Zobellia nedashkovskayae: one gene and its partner. The protein of the gene in region 1 binds, or shares a complex with, the protein of each later gene. Links are inferred from orthologs where the notes say so. Each region holds a gene or a part of one and is shown on either strand. Other genes may lie near its edges.

Region 1 (8,301 bases):
AAAAGTGCCATTCAAGATCTTATTATGTGGAGTGACGAAGTAGCAAAGACCGGTCGTGAAACACAAAAGAAATTTCTACATTATTGTATAGCAGTAATGCGCCAAGCAATGCTCATTAATTTTAATGCAAGAGAGCTTGCTTTTATGCGCATACATGCCGATGGTTTTAGCTTGGATAAATTTGCGCCTTTTGTTCATGAAAATAATATTGTGACTATTGTAAAGGAACTTGAGGATGCTATTTACCACGTGGAACGAAATGGCAATTCTAAGATTATACTTACCGATTTATCTATAAAGTTAACACGTCTTTTGCACAGAAAATCTGCCTAGTCTACACTATACTACCATTTTTTTTTGGTAACTTAATGGTGCCCAACCACTAAACCAAACGACTATGGATGCTTTTCTCCACTCTGCTACCGAGCTATTGATCTTAATATTTTTGATTATTGTCTTTATGCAAAGTGGTATTGATAAAGTATTCAATTGGAAAGAAAACCTTTCCTGGCTCAAAGAACATTTTTCAGAAACTCCTTTAGAAAATTTAGTTCCGCTACTATTGGCTACATTACTCCTAATTGAAACTGCATCTGGAATTTTATGCGCTATAGGACTATACCAAATAATAATCCTGGGAGAGAGTAGCATTGCGCTTTATGGAAGTATACTATCTTGTATTTCTTTGTTAATGCTTATGTTTGGCCAACGTATGGCCAAAGACTATGAAGGAGCAAAAACCATTGCTGTCTATTTTATTCCGGCTATACTTTTGGTCTATATTCTTCAGACATAAAAAAAGCGTCTACAGATAAAATCTGTAGACGCTTTTTTAATAAGTGTAATTGGTAATTACTTCTTGTAACTATCGTTCAAAAGTTTTACGATTTCAGCAGTTAAGTCATTGGCTTCTGCACCATATAAGACACTACCGCCATCACCACCACCAAGGATATAAGAATAGCCTTTAGACTTACCGTATGCTTTTACTTCTTTTTTTACTTTACCGATAATGCTATCCATTTCTGTTTGGCCTATCAATTGAAGTTGTTGGTCTTCTTGTTGTAATTGCTGACCGATCATTTGACCTCTCTGTTGCATAGCTGCATATTGTTCCTGAGCTTTTTGCTGAGGCAACTTCTGAGCTTGCGCTTGAAAAGCTTGTGCTTCCATTTGAAAAGCTTGCGTAATACTGTCTCTCTTTTTTGTAAGAGCATCAGCCTTTACTTTAAAAGCAGCTTCAACATCAATCTTCTCTTGATATTCTTCCATCAACTTTACATTATCTACAAATCCAATTTTTTCTTGTTGACAAGAAACTGCTACCAACATTAAAAATACCACTACTACGTTTTTCATAATTCAATTTATTTTAATCTTCTTTTTACTCTTCGCTAATTAATATTAAAATCTGTCCTACTTAAATTCAGAAGAATTTAATTTTCGAGTTGCGCAAAAATAGAAAAGCTTTTCTAATTGTTGTCATCTTATTCATAAATGTGACTTAAGAAACAATTATTAAAAAAGTAATTTCTATTTCTCCCAAAAAGGTTAAAAAACACCTCATAAGGATTACTTATAGCAAAAACACGTATCCATAAATGAAAATGATTAAAAACGGCATCATAAAAACGACGCTCATGAGAGATTTCAAACAAATCACCCTGTTACAGGCTACATCCTCTCAACTAGCGTTAAAAACCCTTAAAATAAGTTTTAAGCCAAAATGAAAGCTTATGACTGCTTTTTAAGAATATAGATTACTGAAGAAGGTTGCCCATTGAAAACAGCAACACTATTTGACCATAGGCCAACAAAAAAAGCTTTGATGAAATTTTGTTTGCCTGTTTTGTATTTCTCAGAAAGTATGGAAACATAAAAAGCATCAAACCACATGGGTTTTGTTTTTACTAATTCCATATCGTGTTTGGCAAATACTCTTTTTATTGCATCTTTCGAAAAATGCCAAAGGTGTCTTGGCACATCATAGGCTGCCCAAAATTCTTTATAATGTTTTGCGTCGTAAGATTTAAAATTAGGAACGGCAATAATGAGCGTACCATCATCTTCTAACCGATTCAGGATATTTATAATTTGCTTATCTAAATTTGGCAAGTGCTCCAGAACATGCCAAAGCGTAATAACCTGAAATTTGGAGTTGGGCAATTCCTCTATATTAGAAAGCAACTCCATTTTTTTTTGAAGTGAGCGAGCCCTTGCATCTTCACTTGGCTCTATTCCTTGAACTGACCATTCTCTGTTTTTGGCTTCCAACAAAAAGTCTCCAGTTCCAGCACCAAAATCCAACAAGGTTTTATTCTTGTTTGCATACTTATTTATCAAAGCCACTTTCTGAGCCAAACTAAATTTCTTGACCGCTTGATACATTTTATCAAGAAGAGATTTAGAAGCGTCTGTATGTGAAATATAGGCATCACTTTCGTAATACTTATGAAGATTTTTTGGTTGGGGTTTGGTCACCAACATTTCTAGTTCTTCATCTAAAAGTAATTCAAAGTTTTCACCAGAAATTGAGAAGTCCTTAATTTTTAAAAACGGTTTCATTATAGTTGTGCGTGGTAAGATATTCCTTTTTGAGAGTCCGAAGATAATTTAAAACTGGCTCTCTAGAAAACGAATCTTGATGAAGGCAATCTTTTTCTTTATCACTGTACACTTCAATAGCAATATACCAATTATCGGTTCGCGACATATCTTCACTATCAACATTATTATCATCTCCTTCATTATCTAATGCAGCATTCAAAGTTGCTCTAAAAATTGCAGGTGCTAAATTTAAAACCTTAGATAGAATGTCAATCTCATAAAAAGCAAAAATGTAGTTTTCACCTTCAATAAGAAACGGGATATCATCGTAGACATTTTCATCATTCAACATAAACTTTGTGTTCACATAATTGTAAAAATGTCCCGCATCTTTCGGGGCCTCAAATATGAACATGGTCCGTTTAGAAAGACTTCTTTTAAATTTCTTTCCCTTGGTTAATTTATTGTCTTTTATCGTCGGTGCAATTCTGGCGGGAATACAAGAATGAACTATTAAGGCGAAGCACAAACAAGAAGAGTAGGTTTCATTTCCGAGTCCGTTTTTGTTTAAAATTATACTGCAATAAAAACTGAGCCTAAAGCAATTTTAAGACATTGCATTCGTTCTATATTAAGGGAAAAGAAAAAGGATTTCTTGTTAATCCTGACAATAGGACAAAACGAGAAACCCTTTTATTTTAAATACTTCTTAACCGCAACATACAAATCTCCAGCACGCCTCTTATTGGCCATGGAGCATATATCGCTATTATAGCACCGTGTTATTTTTATTAAGAAAATAGCATGGAAGATACACATGTTCCACGTGGAACGTTGCTGAATTTATCTTCCTAAGTAAACTAAAAGCACACTAATATCTGAAGGATTCACGCCACTTACTCTAGCCGCCTGAGCTATCGTTACTGGTCGAATAGCATTCAGTTTTTCTCGTGCTTCATAAGACAAAGATTTAAGATTCGAGTAATCAAAATTAGCAGGTATCTTTACATTTTCAAGACGCAATAACTTGTCTGCATTGTTCTTTTCTTTTGCTATATAACCGGAATATTTAACTTGAATTTCCGTCTGTTCTAGCACTTCCCTATCCAGATTATTCTCTTCTACGAAACCAGAAACCGCCTCTAATTGAAGCATGTGATTCATGGTTACTTTTGGCCTAGAAAAGACTTTGAACATCTTATCAGATTGTTTAACTAAAGCAGAATCAACGCTATCCAAAATTGGATTTACCTCTTCCGGCTTAACACTAGTCTCTCTAAAAAAGTTAACGAAAGAATCAGACTTTAACTCCTTCTCCTCCATTCTAATTAAGCGTTCTTTTTTAGCTAAACCTATTTCATAACCTTTAGGCGTAAGTCTTAAATCCGCGTTATCCTGACGTAACAAAGTTCTATATTCTGCCCTAGAAGTAAACATGCGATAAGGCTCTTCCGTGCCCTTCGTAATCAAATCATCTATAAGAACACCTATGTACGCTTCATCTCTTTTTAATATAAAATCCTCTTTCTCATTAACCTTAAGATGGGCATTTATACCCGCCATTAAACCTTGTGAAGCTGCTTCCTCATAACCTGTAGTTCCATTAATCTGACCAGCGAAATACAAATTTTCAACCAGCTTAGTTTCTAGCGTATGCTTCAACTGTGTAGGCGGAAAATAATCATATTCTATTGCATAACCAGGTCTAAAAAACTTAACCTTTTCAAACCCCTTTACAGTACGCAAAGCTTTAAATTGAACATCCTCTGGCAAAGAAGTAGAAAAGCCATTTACATAAACTTCTACCGTATCCCAACCTTCTGGTTCAACAAAAATCTGGTGACTATTCTTATCAGCAAAACGATTAATTTTGTCTTCTATAGAAGGACAATAACGTGGTCCAACACTTTTTATTCTACCGTTGAACATAGGTGAACGATCGAATCCTTCACGCAATACATCGTGAACTAATTCACTTGTGTGCGTCAAAAAACAGTCCCGCTGTGTAGTTAAAACTGGCGTCTTTAAATAAGAGAATTTTTCAGGAATAGCATCCCCAGGCTGAGGAGTCATAACAGAATAATCCAAAGAACGCCCATCAACTCTTGGCGGCGTTCCGGTTTTCATACGACCACTTTCAAACCCTAATTGTAATAATTGCTCTGTGATTCCGGTCGCAGCTTTCTCTCCTGCTCTACCTCCACCAAACTGTTTTTCTCCAATATGAATGAGTCCATTTAGAAAAGTACCATTCGTTAGGATAACAGATTTAGCTCTAATATCTATACCAAGAGAACTCTTTACACCTACTGCTTTTCCATTCTCAATTAGCAAACCGCTAACCATTTCTTGATAGAAATCTACACCTGGTATATTCTCTAAAGCCAAACGCCACTCTTCAGCAAACCGCATACGATCACTCTGAGCACGTGGACTCCACATTGCAGGTCCTTTTGATTTGTTCAACATTTTAAATTGAATAGCAGACTTATCCGTGATAATTCCACTCATTCCACCCAATGCATCTATCTCACGAACTATCTGTCCTTTAGCAATTCCTCCCATAGCGGGATTACAGGACATCTGACCGATGGTCTGTAAATTCATGGTAACCAAAAGGGTTTTTGAACCCATATTTCCAGCTGCAGCTGCAGCCTCTGCTCCCGCATGACCACCACCAACAACTATAACATCATACTCCTCTCCAAACATCTCTTCTCCTATATAAAATGTGACTACTCTCTAAACTATAAATACTAAACTAAGTAAAAAGCAAATGGTATATTCTATTGTTCCACGTGGAACAATTTGATTTTCTCATTCTCTTTACTCCGCATTAAAGCAACTTCATCTTCTGATTTGTCTTTAAAACCAAAAAGATGTAACACACCATGTGCCATAACTCTAAGGATTTCTTCCTCAAAAATTATATTAAATTCATGGGCATTATCCTTAACCCTATCTATAGATATAAAAATATCGCCAGCAATGAGTTTATCCTCTGTATAATCAAACGTCAAAATGTCTGTATACGTATCGTGATCTAGGTATTTTTTATTCATTTCCAAAACCTCTTCATCACCGCAAAAAACATAATCAATCCGATTTAGTACACCCCCTTCTGAATCTATGACTGTTGAAAGCCAATCAGTAAACTTTTGTTCGTTCTCTAAGGAAAAATTGGTATTATAATGAAACTCAATCATTGCTTTTAAAGTATTCTTTAACCTTGTTTTGAAAATTTTGGTGCAAAGGTAAGCTTTGTCGATTTAAAATCTCAATTTCATTCCGATAATTCTCTAATAATGAGGGTTTAGTAGTAATGGGGTTTTGAAACTGATTGGTATTTGTATTACTCTCCCTTTCTGGTTTCTTGCCCTGTTTTAAGGCTGCATTCTCAAGTTTCAGCATTTGATACTGAATGTTATTAATTTTAGATTGGCTACGCTGAGTAACCCCATTTTCAAGTAAGTCATTCTCAAAATCTTCCATCTGCTTAATGAGCTTTTGAGCTAGTTGCTTATCTTCAGCATGCATCATGTCCTTAAGCTGCTGTTCCAATTGGCCACGTAACATTTGCTGCTCTTTGTAAATTTCATAAATCTCCTGCAATTCAGCTTCGGACGGTCCGTTACCCCCCTGTCCAGATTCTCCACCTTGTTCTTGACCTCCTTTACCTCGGCCATTTTTACCTTCGCCTCCTTCACCCTTACTTCCACCTTGTCCTTCTCCTGCTTTTTCGCCTTCACCTTTTTTGGAATCTCCTTCACCCTCACCTTCTTCCGTTCCCTTTCCTTTTTCACCTTTACCTTCACCTTTTCCAGCCTTACCTTCTCCGGGTTTTCCTTCACCAGGTTTACCCATACCGTCCATCTTCTCTTTTAACTCTTGTTGTCCCTTAATTATGTCCGGCAACTGAAAACCTTCGCCCTCTCCTTGCCCTTCTCCAGACATCATACTCTGTTCCATATTATCCAAAATATTAGCAAGAAAATCTGCTAAACTATTAGATGCACTCAACACATATTTTTGATATGATACACCTTGGTATATTTGATTCTCAGCTACGCTCTCCAAGGTCTTATCAACATTATAATACACTTCGGTAATTTGCTCATTAACAAACTCAGAAAGTTCTGCACGTCTTAAGGACAATGCAAAAAGACTATCATCTACATGTTCAAAAAGTTCACGAAGTTCTTGTTGTTTATGAATAGCGTTAGAAAACTGTGGACTGTCAGAATCAACATCCTCTAAACTATCGTACAACAACTCTTGTTTAAAAGAGAAAGTGATTAGATTATCCAGTATTTGTCGAAGCATTTCCGCGTCTTCAGTCATGGTAGACTCGCTACCACCTCCGGCAGAAGACTTACTTAACTGCTCGCCCATTTCCTTCATTTTTTGGGCAGCAGACTTCTGCTTTTGTTCTGCTTTCTTAGAGGATTCCTCCTTTTCCTGTGCTTTAGATTCTTCTGATTCTTGCTTTTCGAACTCTTTTAAAGCCTCTCCTTGCTCTTTCTTGACATCACCCTCCTTATCTTCGTCGCGGTCTAAATCAAGCGGCTTCTTTAGGTCCTCGTTATCTTTCTGAAGTTCATCCAACTCCTTCATTAGGTTTTCAAAGGATTTATTAAGTTTCCCTTGCTCCTCTTTTTTATTTTCCTCATCCTTATTGGAAGCAGCTTTTTCCTGTTTCTCCGCTAATTTTTCTAAATCTCGAGCCAACTGATCTACTTTCTCTGTAATATAATACCGTTTGGTCAATTCCAACAACTGCTCAAGATTACGCTTGCTACTTTGCTGCTTCTTACCCAACTCTTCCAACCGTTTTGAAAGCTCTTCTTTATTAATTTTATCAGCGATCTTATTTAGTTCCTCCAATAACTTCTCATTCTTCTTTGCCTGTATTTCCTGTCGTTCCAGACGTTCTTGGAGTAGTTTATTCAACTTATCGTCACTATCTAACTTATTTAGATTTTCCTTCAGCTGCTTACTGAATTTTTCCATTTGACTCTCCTGCTGTTGCTGCTTCTTCAAAAAATCCTTAACCTGATTCTGATCCGTAAAATCTAACTGGCTCTTCTCTTTCTGTTCTTTATTAATATCCTTTAGGTTTTCCTGCTGTTCTTTGAACTTTTCCAAAGATTTATCAAGATTGTTAATTAACGACTGTTGCGATTCTAGTTCCTTGTTACGTAATTGATCTTCATCCAATAAAGACAGAGAGAAGACTTGTGTTTTAGTTGATTTTCCCTTGTGGATAGCATCATTATCTACTGCTTCAAAATAGAAGCTATATTTCTTGTCTTTTTGTAATTCAAGCCCAGAAGGAAAGGTGTAATAGAACTGATTAAAATTACTATTAGGGCTGCTTAATGATATAGTTTGCTTGTTTTCAGGATTATCATCAGCATAACAAACTAATTTTATACTCTTCAGTTTATAATCATCTGAAGCCTCACCAGCGTAATACGCAACATTAGGGTTAAGTGAGTCTAAGACTTGTTTAACTTTTATAGCTGGGTAAGCATCTCTAATTACTGTGAACTGATACCCCAGTTTCTCATAATCAACTACATTCTCATTAGAAGTTGTAACCTCATATTCAAGGTCTGTATATACCCGTTTATCTAAAGAAAATATACCTTTATCGTTTGAAAAATCCTGAACAGAATCCTTAGTAACTAAATGAATGGTTTTTGTATTCTCCCCGGCTATTCTCCAAGTAACCTTAGTGCCCTCTGGAAATAG
Region 2 (5,693 bases), 2.1 Mb from region 1 along the record:
TTGTTGTGATTGATGATTTCCATTTTTTGATTGTTTTAAGGGGTTACTGTAGATATGACGACCAAAAACCAGAAATGTTACAATACCCACCAAATATAAAAACAAAAAAATCCCGTAAGCACAGGGTCTTACGGGATTGTACTATAATAAGTTTACTATTTTAAAGCTTACTCTGTAGCTTTATCAATTTTTGCTTATTCTTGTTTATACTTGATTTCAGTTTACCTAACTTTTTTTCAATTTTGGCAATATCATTAGGAGAAAGTTTTCCTTTAATTTTATCAACCTCCATTTTATCCCTGATTTTCGCAACCTTACTTTCATCATTCTTCAATCCTTTTTCTACTGAGCTGATTTGACTAGCAAGCTTTTCATGTTTCTTAGTCGCCTTATCAGCGGCTTTTTGTGCTTTTATGATTGCCTCTGCTTCTTTTTCAGCTGCTTTAGCCTCTTTTTCGGCTGCTTTTGCTTCTTTTTCAGTTACTTCAATTTGTTTTCTTAGCTCTTTAGCTTCTCTCTGAGCTATCTCTACTTGAGAAATTGAATCATTCCTAACCTCTTTGACCTCTTCATCCTGTGCAGATGAAAATGTTGTGAATCCCAAAAAAACAACAGAAAATATTAATAAACGTTTCTTCATAATAATATATTTAAATAGTTAATGGACGGCGAAGTTACTTATTTTCTCTTATCCAAAAACATTCCTTTATTAAATTTTTGAAGCTTGTTTTTAGAATTTCCGTCTACTTGTTTTTACCTATTTTTGCAAAAACTTTTTAATGGTTCCTAACGATAATATTATAGCATTGGCAACCCCTTCAGGTGCTGGTGCAATTGCAGTCATCCGTATTTCAGGAGAAACCGCAATAGATACCGCAGCCAATTTTTTTAAATCTTCCTACGGGAAAGATTTGAGAAAAAAGAAGAGCCATACCATTAGTTTAGGGCATATTATAGAAGACAATAAGATATTAGATGAAGTTTTGGTCTCCGTTTTTAAGGGACCAAATTCCTATACCGGCGAGAATGTTGTTGAAATATCCTGCCATGGGTCGCCTTACATTCAGCAACAGGTCATTCAGTTGTTCCTCAGGAACGGATGTAGAACTGCAGATGCAGGAGAGTTCACTTTAAGAGCCTTTTTAAATGGTAAAATGGACCTGAGCCAAGCGGAGGCTGTTGCTGACCTTATTGCCAGTGACAATGCCGCTAGCCACCAGATTGCCATACAACAGATGCGTGGCGGATTTAGCAACGAGATTAAGAACCTACGTGCAGAACTTTTAAATTTTGCATCGCTCATTGAGCTTGAGCTCGATTTCTCTGAAGAAGATGTAGAATTTGCAGATCGCACTCAGTTTAATGACCTTCTAACACGCATTCAAAAAGTATTAAAAAGCCTAATAGATTCCTTTGCGGTAGGAAACGTAATAAAAAATGGAATTCCCGTCGCCATTGTTGGGGAACCTAATGTTGGGAAATCCACCTTGCTAAACACTTTTCTTAACGAAGAACGTGCGTTGGTTTCGGACATAGCCGGAACCACCCGTGACACCATTGAGGATGAAATTGCTATTGGGGGAATCAGTTTTCGGTTTATAGATACGGCCGGTATCCGCGAAACCAAAGACGTAGTTGAAGGTATGGGCATCAAAAGAACATTTGAAAAAATTGAACAATCTCAGGTAATCTTGCTCTTGGTAGATGGTTCTAAGATTTTAGAAGATAGCGAGAAGCTAAAAAATATCACTATCGACTTTGAAAAAATAAAAAATAAAAATCCTTTAAAGCCACTTCTTCTATTGGTAAATAAGGCCGATACACTTTGTGATGCTGATAAAGAGGTTATCGCCCAACACCTAGATGCTGTAAATTATCTCTCTGCCAAAACAGGTGAAGGCGTAGAAGAACTCAAAAACAGCTTATTGGAATTTGTAAATACAGGAGCGCTTCGGAACAACGAAACTATTGTAACCAATTCTCGCCACTACGATTCATTGCTCAAAGCCCTAGAAGAAATTGAGAAAGTCCAATTTGGTATGGAAGAAGACCTCTCTAGCGACCTCATGGCTATTGATGTGCGTGAAGCACTATATCATTTAGGAGAAATTACAGGACAAGTGACCAATGATGAATTGTTGGGGAATATATTTGCTAATTTTTGTATCGGGAAGTAGATTCTAATTTTTTCAACTCTATCCTATCAACTTTATAAATTATGAAATAGAATTTCAATATTGATTTGTAAGGTTAATTCACTCTTCCCCTATCTCTTAAAATCTTTAATGGCTCGAACTCGAAATTTTCGATGAGTTCCAGAACTATTATAATGATATGAGGCATTACCATCGCTAAATTTTACAAGACGCGCTTGATGCTGATCAAAAGGTGTGGCACTCCAATACAACTCTTTTACGAATTTACCCTTGTTATCCGCACCCTGCCCAATAGTTTTATAAAGGCTCCGTAATTCATCTAGTTCAGGTAATCGCCATCCTTCACCTAATTGCTCGTGAATATTCATAGCGTTTTTCCAGTTCATTGGACCTTTGTCCTCCATATAAGCGATTTTACCCGTTTCATTAGATGGGTCAATGGTAAAAATTATACCGCCATTGTACATATCGCCAACATTTAGTTCCAATTTAGCTCCTGCACTAATCTCATGAGCATTTTCCGTATTGACACTAACATCATCGGAAACCACTTCTACTTTCTCAATTTCTGATGGTGTAAACGATTGTTTTTCAGTATCCCCTATAAATACGTAGGTTACTACTCCAAAAATAGCAAGGGCTGTTATCAATAGCCCAGAACGAACTCTTGTTTTTTTGTCTGCACTTATGTTCTTTTTAGCTTCTTTATATAAATTATTAATTGCGGCAATATTTTTAATCAGAGAACCCTGTACAATGTTAAAATACTTTTTAACAACTTCTTTAAGGGCAGCAGTCCTTTTATGAAGTTTTAAATCCCATTTAACCTCTGACAAGGTTTTTGGTAGTTCAGTCCATTTTTTCTTCTCTACCGCCCTTTGGCTTTTTGATTCTTTACTGTCCAATTTTTCTTCGGAAACAACTCTTTTGGATTTTGCTTCTAACTTTTTATTTAGTAGTTGCCTATATTTTGATAGGCTTTCTTTTGCAGATGTTTTCAACGATGTAACTCTTTCGCCAAATTTCTTTTTCCATTGCGTTTCTCCTAAGGATTTAAGCACCGTAGGCCGTTGTTTGCCCTTTAGTTTTTCTCTGCCCGAGCTTTCATCTGGAACAACTTTTTTGTCCCATGCTTCTATTTTTCTATCTAACAGATGCTTACATTTTGAAATACTTTCTTTTGCAACTGCTTTCAATGATGCAACCCTTTCACCGAGTCTCTTTTTCCATTCCGTTTCTTCTAAGACTTTGAGCATTGTACGGCGTTTTTCCTTCTCTACCGCTACTTGGCTCTTTATTTCTTCTTTGTCAGACTTTTCTATTTCAACTTTTAAAACCTCTACCTCTTTTTTATTATCAAAGAGATAATTATATTTTCCAAGATCAGTTTTTCTTGTGGCTGTTTGCTCTACTGCTACTGTTTCCTCTAGTTCTTTTTCCCGTTGCGTTTCTCTAACGGGATATATTATTTTCTCGCTAATTTTCTCCTCTACTACTAGCTGAATTTTTGGTTCTTCAATAACCCGCTTTCTTTCTGGAACTATACTTCGGGCCTCAATCGTATTCTTGTTATTGAATCGATAGTTGTATTTTGCAAGACTGTTCTTTCTATTAGTTATTCTTTGGGTCGTAACAGTTTCGCCAAATCCTTGTTCCCAAGCCGGCTCTCTTAATGATTCGGTTACTTGCTCCTGTCTTTTCTGCCCTATTGCTATACGTGCCTTTATAAATTCTCTTTCGCGGATTTCTTCTTGAACTACTGCTCTCTTAGCCTCGGCCTCTTTCTCAATAATTCTTTGGTTCTCCGCTTTCTGCTTTAACCATCTCTCCTTTATAATCTGCTCTTGAACCTCTGTCTCCTCAAGAAGTTTATTCTCTTCTTCAACCTGCTTTTTTGCCTCTGCTTCTTTCCTGTTTTTTATCCCATTCTCGTCTTTACTCTCAGTAACACTTTCTTCGAAAAAATCAAATGCAATTTGCCCTTCAGTTGCTAAACTTGACTCCTTCTGTTCCTCGGTACTAACAGGCTTTTCTATAGCACTCTTTTTTGTAAATGAATTGAGCAAACCCATAATGTAATAGGAAACTTGTGTAAAAACTATGTCCGTTGGACTCCCGTTACTTATTGGATTTTCATTTTTGTGAAAGACCTGTAGTTCGTTAAAATTAAAAATACAATGGTCAAAAGTAAAATTGACGTCCCAAGAGCAGTCATCGAGAATTATAGGAACTATTACAGCCTTATCCGCTTTATATCGCTCTATCACCATTCTAAATTCATCGCTTTTGACAAATTCAGAATTCATAAAAGTATTGCTCAATAAAATCGGGAATACATGTGTTTCGTCTAATCGAGATACATTTGCTGATTTCCATAGCTCTATGTCATCAATGGAATCATCACTCCAAATAGCAATATTGAAGTTATTTTTTACGGATTGTAAATGAAGTAAGAAATACTGTAGCACATCTTTATCTTGGCTGGTATAAATTGTAAAGATGTTTTTTGGTAAATTCATTTTAAAAAGAGGAAATTGTAAGTAAAATCTTGTATTAAATTAAGGTTAAAACTACTTTTGCTGCAATTTGAGAAGTTACCTCCGTAGCAGATAAAAATAGGAATAAATATTGTCTAAAAGGGTACTAATCAATAAATTATTTCACTTTATGAAAAGGTTTAATAAAATGTAATTCAAACGTACATTTTATAAATATTTTCCTGTTTTTTCCCTTGTAGCATTGCGATACCCTAACCGATGTAAACTTTTTCTTACTCCAAATGAAACCGGTACTAATTTTAAAATAGAATAAGACATCATCATAGCAATAAGTTGGGGTCATGTGCACTAACTTTTACCTTTTTTTCATCGGCGGCAGCGTTGGGCCTTACGTATTTCCTATTAGAACGATTTACAACGTTTATCGTGTTATAAAGAAATAGTAGAGACAATAGCAGGATAAATGAAGGTAGTAGAGAAAAATCATAGATGGAAAGAGGTGTGCTAAATGGCATTGAAAGACACCATTTTAAGGAAGACACGACCACGGCAATCCTTCTGATACCATAGCCATTTTCTGTTCCTAACCTGTGGGTTGCTTTGCTGTGATGACAATTATGATGTAAAGACCTATTGGAGAGCTACAGAACAATTATGCAATATTCCATTTCAAAATAAACTAATTAGCCCACCAAAATTCGTCCTACTTTAAGATTTTAATTGTAGAATTTCGAAACCTAATTTCCCCTGTTCCTTTAGACTGAAGTCCGATATGACCTTCTGGAAGATTATCGTCTACCATATCTACAGTTAACCGGTTGTTTATCCAGACCTGTATTTTGTTCTTCTTAGCCCTTACTTTTAATGTGTTCCATTTGTTAATAGTTTCAACAAATTCTAATGGTGCTACACGGGTTACGATAGACCCTGTGCTATTGCCTTTATCCGGATGTAAATCCCAAATATTTACTTCGTAACAATTGGTAGGATTTAAATCATTATTCTTACATCGAATAAAAACGCCTGTATTTATGGTGCT

What was found.
Region 2: the proteins of mnmG (region 1) and mnmE are in contact, whole or in part, in a solved structure (PDB 9HIP), measured with the Escherichia coli proteins. The link is inferred for Zobellia nedashkovskayae from one-to-one orthologs.

The regions. Positions count from the first base shown.
Region 1 is NZ_JADDXR010000002.1:1,389,042-1,397,342, forward strand. What follows is about bases 2,826-5,696. They hold mnmG (tRNA uridine-5-carboxymethylaminomethyl(34) synthesis enzyme MnmG), read right to left. Parts: upstream 5,260-5,696; coding sequence 3,391-5,259; downstream 2,826-3,390. Other genes in these bases: IWB64_RS06010 (hypothetical protein), read right to left, coding at 2,826-2,962; ybeY (rRNA maturation RNase YbeY), read right to left, coding at 5,334-5,696. Also shown: holB (DNA polymerase III subunit delta'), read left to right, coding at 1-333; IWB64_RS05995 (DoxX family protein), read left to right, coding at 398-796; IWB64_RS06000 (OmpH family outer membrane protein), read right to left, coding at 853-1,359; IWB64_RS06005 (class I SAM-dependent methyltransferase), read right to left, coding at 1,735-2,565; more of IWB64_RS06010, read right to left, coding at 2,543-2,825; more of ybeY, read right to left, coding at 5,697-5,753; IWB64_RS06025 (DUF4175 family protein), read right to left, coding at 5,746-8,301. UniProt on the Escherichia coli protein: NAD-binding protein involved in the addition of a carboxymethylaminomethyl (cmnm) group at the wobble position (U34) of certain tRNAs, forming tRNA-cmnm(5)s(2)U34.
Region 2 is NZ_JADDXR010000002.1:3,504,139-3,509,831, reverse strand. Bases 1-2,978 are described here. They hold mnmE (tRNA uridine-5-carboxymethylaminomethyl(34) synthesis GTPase MnmE), read left to right. Parts: upstream 1-779; coding sequence 780-2,177; downstream 2,178-2,978. Other genes in these bases: IWB64_RS14295 (Lcl domain-containing protein), read right to left, coding at 2,267-2,978; IWB64_RS14305 (hypothetical protein), read right to left, coding at 161-640; IWB64_RS14310 (DUF4870 domain-containing protein), read right to left, coding at 1-23. In the rest of the region: more of IWB64_RS14295, read right to left, coding at 2,979-4,675; IWB64_RS14290 (3-keto-disaccharide hydrolase), read right to left, coding at 5,358-5,693. UniProt on the Escherichia coli protein: Exhibits a very high intrinsic GTPase hydrolysis rate. Involved in the addition of a carboxymethylaminomethyl (cmnm) group at the wobble position (U34) of certain tRNAs, forming tRNA-cmnm(5)s(2)U34.